Linked DNA regions of Symmachiella dynata. Each later gene encodes a partner of the first gene's protein in a complex. Links are inferred from orthologs where the notes say so. Each region holds a gene or a part of one and is shown in the gene's direction. Other genes may lie near its edges.

Region 1 (3,248 bases):
TCGATTTCCTCAGACGTGACGCCCAGGCAACGGCAGATCACATCGTTACTACAGCCGCTCGCAGTGGACTTTTCCACGACGGTAGAGGTTTTCACTGCGAAGAGAGTCGCTTTAGCTGCCCAATTAGTCATATCGGTCGTTCCGATGCAGTCAACATGAATTGAGAATGAGTCTCAGTTGCACTGGTTCAATTCTACCGAAACGTCAGACGATGTCAAATCCAATTGGCACTGTCTCAATCGTGAGCGTGTAGTCCTCCGGCGCGCCCTTCATAAACCGTTTTGAGGCAATGGGTTATCAGGTTTGACTCACAATTCTGTTAGGGACCCCGTATACTGTTCGTTGAGCGCTTCGTCGGTGGCGGGGCGATAGCTGGTGACTATTGTGTTACGGATTTCAACATGCCTGAGTTTCAATTACAGAGTGAATTCCAGCCCGGCGGCGACCAGCCGGCAGCGATTGAAGCGTTGGTCAAAGGGATTCAAGCGGGGCAGAAGGAACAGGTGCTGTTAGGGGTCACCGGCTCTGGCAAGACCTTCACGATGGCCAATGTGATCCAACAAATGCAGCGGCCTGCGCTGGTGTTGTCGCACAATAAGACGTTGGCGGCGCAGTTGTATTCGGAGTTCAAGGCGTTCTTTCCGCATAACGCCGTGTCGTATTTTGTTAGTTATTACGATTATTATCAGCCCGAAGCGTACATTCCGCAGCGCGACATCTACATCGAAAAAGATGCATCGATCAACGAAGAGATCGATCGTTTGCGGCTGCAGGCGACCAGTTCGTTGGTCAGCCGGCGGGATGTGATTGTTGTGGCGAGCGTGAGTTGCATCTACGGTTTGGGGTCTCCCAAAGACTATTTGGAGATGATGTTGCCGTTGCGGGTCGGAGACGAAATCGACCGCGACGAGATGCTGCTGAAACTGATCGACATCCAATACGATCGTAACGACATCAGTTTTCAGCGAGGCACCGTCCGCGTGCGGGGTGACGTCGTCGAGTGCTGGCCGGCGTACGAGGAATTTGCCTACCGCATCGAGCTGTGGGGCGATGAGATCGAAAAACTGTCGATCATCAACCCGCTGACCGGACAAGAAGCCCGTGTGTTGGAAGAGGCGTACATCTATCCCGCCAAGCATTTTGTCATGCCGCAAGAACGGATTACGGCGGCGATCAAGGCGATCGAAGACGAGCTGAATGGGCGGTTGCAAGAATTGCGAGAAGCGGGCAAATTGCTGGAAGCACAGCGATTAGCGGCTCGGACGCGGTTTGATTTGGAAATGATGCAAGAGGTCGGGTATTGCCCCGGTATCGAAAATTACAGTCAGCCGTTATCGGGCCGTCCCCCGGGATCGCCGCCTGATACGTTGATGGACTTTTTCCCGGACGACTTTGTGGCATTCATCGACGAATCGCACGCCACAACACCGCAAATCCGTGCCATGTTTGCCGGCGATCATTCGCGGAAGACGACGCTGGTCGAACATGGATTCCGTCTGCCTTCGGCGCTCGATAATCGGCCGTTGAAGTTTGCTGAATGGCGCGAGCGGCTGAATCAAATCGTGTACGTGTCGGCCACTCCCAGCGACTGGGAATTGGAACAGACCGGCGGTGAATTTGTCGAACAGGTGATTCGCCCGACCGGTCTGGTCGATCCCGTGATCCACATCGTTCCCGCCCGCGGCCAAGTCCCGCATTTGATGGAACAAATTCGCAAGCGAGCGGAGGTCCAGGAACGGGTCTTGGTCACGACGCTCACTAAGCGATTGTCGGAGGAACTCACGCGTTATTTGTCAGAACAGGGCATTCGTTGCAAGTGGCTGCATTCGGAATTGGACGCGATTGAACGTGTGGAGATTCTCCGTGAATTACGGGAACACAAATTCGATGCGTTGATTGGCATTAACTTGCTGCGGGAAGGTTTGGACTTGCCGGAAGTCTCCTTAGTCGCCATTCTGGATGCAGACAAAGAAGGTTTCTTGCGCAGTGAAACGAGTCTGATTCAAACCATCGGGCGGACGGCACGGAATGTGAACGCTGAAGTCTATTTGTATGCGGATCGCGTGACCAATAGCATGCAGCGGGCGATTGATGAAACGAATCGCCGTCGCGAATTACAGTTGGCCTATAATGCGGAGCATGGGATTACGCCGGAAACGATTCGCAAGGCGATTTCTCGCGGGATTGAAGAAGATATCGAAGCGCGGCAAGTCGAGCAGTCGGCGGCGGGGATTGGGGATGAACAACAGTACGTCACCATGGAGTTCGTCCAAGAATTGGAAGCGGAGATGCTGGCGGCGGCTGAGGATTTGCAATTCGAACGGGCAGCCGAACTGCGCGATCGGATTTTGCAGCTCAAGCAACAGCTTGGACAACCGCTCACGGCGGACGAAAAGGTGGCCGAGGGACAAGTCAAATCGCAGACCAAGAAAAAGCGGGGCCGCCGCCGTGGGGGTGGAAAACGGGTTCCCAAACCAGGAAAGCGAGAGTAACAAACTGTGTTGAACGGTTGTGACAAGAATTGATGGGGTGGACCGGGAGAAACGCGTCACATGCTGAGCGCTAAGGCAGTGGACCGTTGGGCCGAAGATTGGGCCGATGGATTGAACCCGATTTTGGTGAAGGAGACGCGGCAGGTCTTTAAAACCCATCTGGTGACAATCCCGTTCTTTGTGGCGTTGGTGGTCGCCTGGTTCGTGTCGATGTCGGTCGTGATCGAACCGGCGCATCCGGAGAGTGTTCTCGGCCCCAGACTTCTTATGCCCTTGTTGATGGTACTGGGGGCTGCACTTTTTTACGTCGTGCCCTACATCAGCTTCCGCAGCATGACTGCCGAGCGCGAACGGCACACGTTTGAGATGCTGGCCGTCAGTTCGCTGTCCGACACGCAGATCTTTTGGGGAAAACTCAGCTCGGCGCTCGTCGTGATTGGATTGTTTGTCGCAGCGTTTGCGCCGTTCATTTCGATGACTTATATGCTCCGCGGCTTGAGCGTATTCGACATCCTCGCGGCACTGATTGTTATTGCAGCCACAGCCACTATGTTGTCATTATTTGGTCTGATGTTGGGTGCGCTGGCGACGAAGCTGCATTTTCAAATCATGAATATGCTGCTGTTGCTATTTGGTTCCACCATTGCTGCTATTTTCTTGTCGGAACTTACTGCATCCATTGCGTATACCGGCGGGGGTGTCGATCTGTGTGGCATGACCTGTTTTCTGATTGGGTTTGTGGGATTTCCCGGTCTG
Region 2 (3,319 bases), 300 kb from region 1 along the record:
AGTATCCGTCCCAACACGCTTCCTTCAGCGGCGAGGTTCCGCATCGCTCCTAGAATATCGCTGCCGCCGCGACGACCGATGATTAACTCCGCATACATCAACGGCAATCCGACGACGGCAATGCAGATTAAATAGACCAACACAAACGCGCCGCCACCGTATTCGCCGGTGATGTAAGGGAATTTCCAAATATTCCCCAACCCCACGGCGCTCCCGACCGCCGCCATGATAAAGCCAAAGTTCGTGGCAAACCCGCCACGGTCCGGGTTGCCTTTAACGCTTGCATCGGCGAGTTCTACGCCGTTTTGATTCGGTTGGCCACTCATTGTCGCTCCCCCCCTCCGAATGATTATCGTAGGCCACAGCGCGCAGCTATGGTGTTATAGTTACGGTCACATAATAACTGAAGCGCAAATGAGTGGCGTTTGTTACAGGATAATTTCTATCAAAGCCGTGGAAATTAGAAAATTCTGGGGGCGGGCAGATTGTCCGACAGAATCATTCTGGACAGCGGTGAACGGGGCAGGGGAGTGTTCCTCAGTCGTCGGAATGACAATTGGCTGGTCAAAACGCGAGCGCATTCTTTATGATTGCTGGAACGGGCCGTGGACGGAGCGCGGCCCTTGCCTCGAGTTCCGATTTTACAAGCAGCGACTTTTGAACAATCTCACAGCCAGCCAACAACAGGCGGTCGACCACAAGGAGGGACCGCTGCTCGTGCTTGCCGGTCCCGGTTCGGGCAAGACGCGGGTGATCACGCACCGTATCGCCCAGTTGGTGCAAAGCGGCGTGCATCCCTACAACATTCTGGCGATCACCTTCACCAACAAAGCGGCTCGTGAAATGGGTGAGCGTGTTGAAGCGCTGTTGCCGGATGCCAAAATCTGGGTCAGCACGTTTCACCGGTTCTGCGCACAATTGCTGCGCAAGCACGCACGCGGCGTCGGACTGCAGCCGAACTACACGATTCTCGACACCTCGGACCAACGACGGTTGCTCAAATCGGTGCTTACCGAGTTGGGGCACGATGTCAAACATTTTCCACCCGCCAAAGTGGCGGCGCGGATTAGCTCCAGCAAAAATCGTCTCGTCGGCCCCGAGGAGTTTGCCCTCAACCCTGGGGGAGGAATAGGCGATACAATGTTGCGGGTTGTGACGGAGGCCTACCCCGCCTATCAACGCGCGTTGCAAGACAGCAATGCGGTCGACTTCGACGACCTGTTGCTGCACGTGGCGCGCTTGCTGGAAGAAAACCCCGCCTTGCGGAGCCAACTGGACGAGCGGTTTCAATACGTTCTCGTCGATGAATATCAGGACACCAACCTACCGCAATACCGCATCGTCCGCGCGTTGTCACAGGATTATCCCAATCTATGCGCCACCGGTGATCCCGATCAATCGATCTATGCCTGGCGGGGGGCCGAGATCGGCAACATCTTGCGTTTCGAACAAGATTATCCCGATGCAAAAGTCGTCCGCCTGGAACATAATTTCCGCAGCACTAAGGCCATCTTGCGGCAAGCGGATCTGTTGATCGGTCACAATTTTAACCGCAAAGCCAAGGAATTGCTGACGGAGAATGATGAAGGGCCGCCGGTCGAGTTATTGACGTTCACCGACGGCGCTGCCGAGGCAGAAGGGATCGCGCTGCGGATTCAAGACCTCGTGGATCAAGCAGGCAGAGCGTGGTCGGACTTCGCAATCTTTTATCGGGTCAACGCACTTTCGCGAAGCATCGAACGAGCATTGGCCCGCTTTCACATTCCGTATCAAGTCGCCGCCGGTGTTGGGTTTTACGACCGGGCCGAAGTCAAAGACATCGTCGCCTACCTACGGCTGATCGCCAACCCGGCTGACCGGACCGCGTTTGAACGAGTCGTCAACGTCCCCGCGCGGGGCATCGGCAAAACATCACTGACGCGTTTAACCGCTTGGACAACGGGGCAGGGGGGCGGTTTGTTGGAAGCAGCGGCGCGTGCGGAGGAGGTCCCCAAGCTAACAAAGCGCGCCGTCAAAGCACTGCATGGGTTTTACGAATTGATCTCCCAACTGTCGCAACGCACGGCGCAGGGAGTCGCCGAGTTGATCACGCAGGTCGTTACACAAACCGGCTATGATCATTCTTGGCTGGATGACCCCACGGAACAAAACATGGAGCGGGCTGCCAACGTCGATGAATTGATCTCCGCAGCCCGGCAATACGATGCAGCGCACGGCGACGATGCCACGTTGGAAGGATTCCTGGAAGAAAGTTCGCTGATCAACGATGTGGATAGCCTGGATGAACATGCGGGCAGCGTAACATTGATGACGTTGCACGCCGCTAAGGGGTTGGAATATCCGGTGGTCTTCATCGTCGGTGTTGAACAAAACCTGTTACCGCACGAACGGGCAATCAACAGTGACGACCCGCATGAACTGGAAGAGGAGCGACGTTTGTTGTTCGTGGGCATGACCCGTGCGGAAGAGCAGTTGATGCTCACGCAAACAGCAGTGCGGGATATCCGCGGCCAGCGACTCTCGACGATCCCCAGCCCGTTTTTGTTCGAGATGGATCTCGCCGCCACCGTCGTCGAAACCGACAGCGAATATATCGCGTGGGACGATGACTATGCCCACGACGATTCGCTGGACGACTTCGAACCGATCATCAAACAGCGCCCCGAAGAAGACGCGCCGCGACCACAAATGATGACCGCCGCCGACTTGCTCAATGGCACCAACACCCCGACGGATATTCCGCGCGGTTTCAGCATTGGCATGGACGTCCGCCATCCGCAATACGGTGTCGGCACCGTCCGCAACGTCGACGGCTTCGGTCGCCGCAAAACAGTCACGGTCGAATTCGCAGCAGGGGAGTGCCGCAACTTCGACATCGCCAAAAGCCCGCTGCAACCGGTCGGGCAGCGTTAGTTAGTGGTGTTTATTAGCCACAGATGAAACACGGATTGAACACAGATCAAACAAAAGACGTGCATTCCATGCAGGAAATCTCACGCCAAGGCGCAGAGGCTGCAAGGAGTCGGGCATGGTGAGTTACTTTGCTTTGCGATCTTTGCGCCTTTGCGTGAGGTTTTTTTCGTAGTGCCAAGTACAGCGGCGCTTTTTTAGAACATCAGTCCAACACCTTCTGCAGTATCACCACATCCAACAACCGATCAAACTTACGACCGATTTCCTTGAGCACGCCGACTTCGACAAACCCGAACATTTTGTTCAAATGCAGACTTGCTTCGCTTTCGGCTGTGACGAGGGCGATTAGCGAATGGAAACCGTGGTGGCGGGCTTCTTCGATGATTGCTGCTTTCAGCGCGCGGCC

Evidence for each region.
Region 2: the proteins of uvrB (region 1) and Mal52_RS11615 are in contact, whole or in part, in a crystal structure (PDB 7EGT), measured with the Thermus thermophilus proteins. The link is inferred for Symmachiella dynata from one-to-one orthologs. Residues at the interface, in WP_096411307.1 of Thermus thermophilus: Glu23, Leu25, Arg26, Asp27, Gly28, Glu29, Arg30, Phe31, Arg55, Glu326, Asp327, Phe328, Glu379, Ser382, Gln383, His398, Gly400, Arg401; in WP_096412145.1 of Thermus thermophilus: His654, Arg656, Phe657, Gln666, Asp668, Glu669, Lys680, Arg681, Leu682, Ser683, Lys685, Tyr686, Ala687.

What each region holds. Positions count from the first base shown.
Region 1 is NZ_CP036276.1:3,294,865-3,298,112, forward strand. What follows is about bases 23-2,946. They hold uvrB (excinuclease ABC subunit UvrB), read left to right. Parts: upstream 23-401; coding sequence 402-2,492; downstream 2,493-2,946. Other genes in these bases: Mal52_RS12720 ((2Fe-2S)-binding protein), read right to left, coding at 23-131; Mal52_RS12730 (ABC transporter permease), read left to right, coding at 2,553-2,946. Also shown: more of Mal52_RS12720, read right to left, coding at 1-22; more of Mal52_RS12730, read left to right, coding at 2,947-3,248. UniProt on the Escherichia coli protein: The UvrABC repair system catalyzes the recognition and processing of DNA lesions. A damage recognition complex composed of 2 UvrA and 2 UvrB subunits scans DNA for abnormalities.
Region 2 is NZ_CP036276.1:2,997,748-3,001,066, forward strand. Bases 291-3,285 are described here. They hold Mal52_RS11615 (ATP-dependent helicase), read left to right. Parts: upstream 291-657; coding sequence 658-2,913; downstream 2,914-3,285. Other genes in these bases: Mal52_RS11610 (sodium-dependent transporter), read right to left, coding at 291-326; Mal52_RS11620 (GNAT family N-acetyltransferase), read right to left, coding at 3,116-3,285. Also shown: more of Mal52_RS11610, read right to left, coding at 1-290; more of Mal52_RS11620, read right to left, coding at 3,286-3,319. UniProt on the Escherichia coli protein: A helicase with DNA-dependent ATPase activity. Unwinds DNA duplexes with 3'-5' polarity. Translocates on single-stranded DNA with 3'-5' polarity. Initiates unwinding more efficiently from a nicked substrate than double-stranded DNA.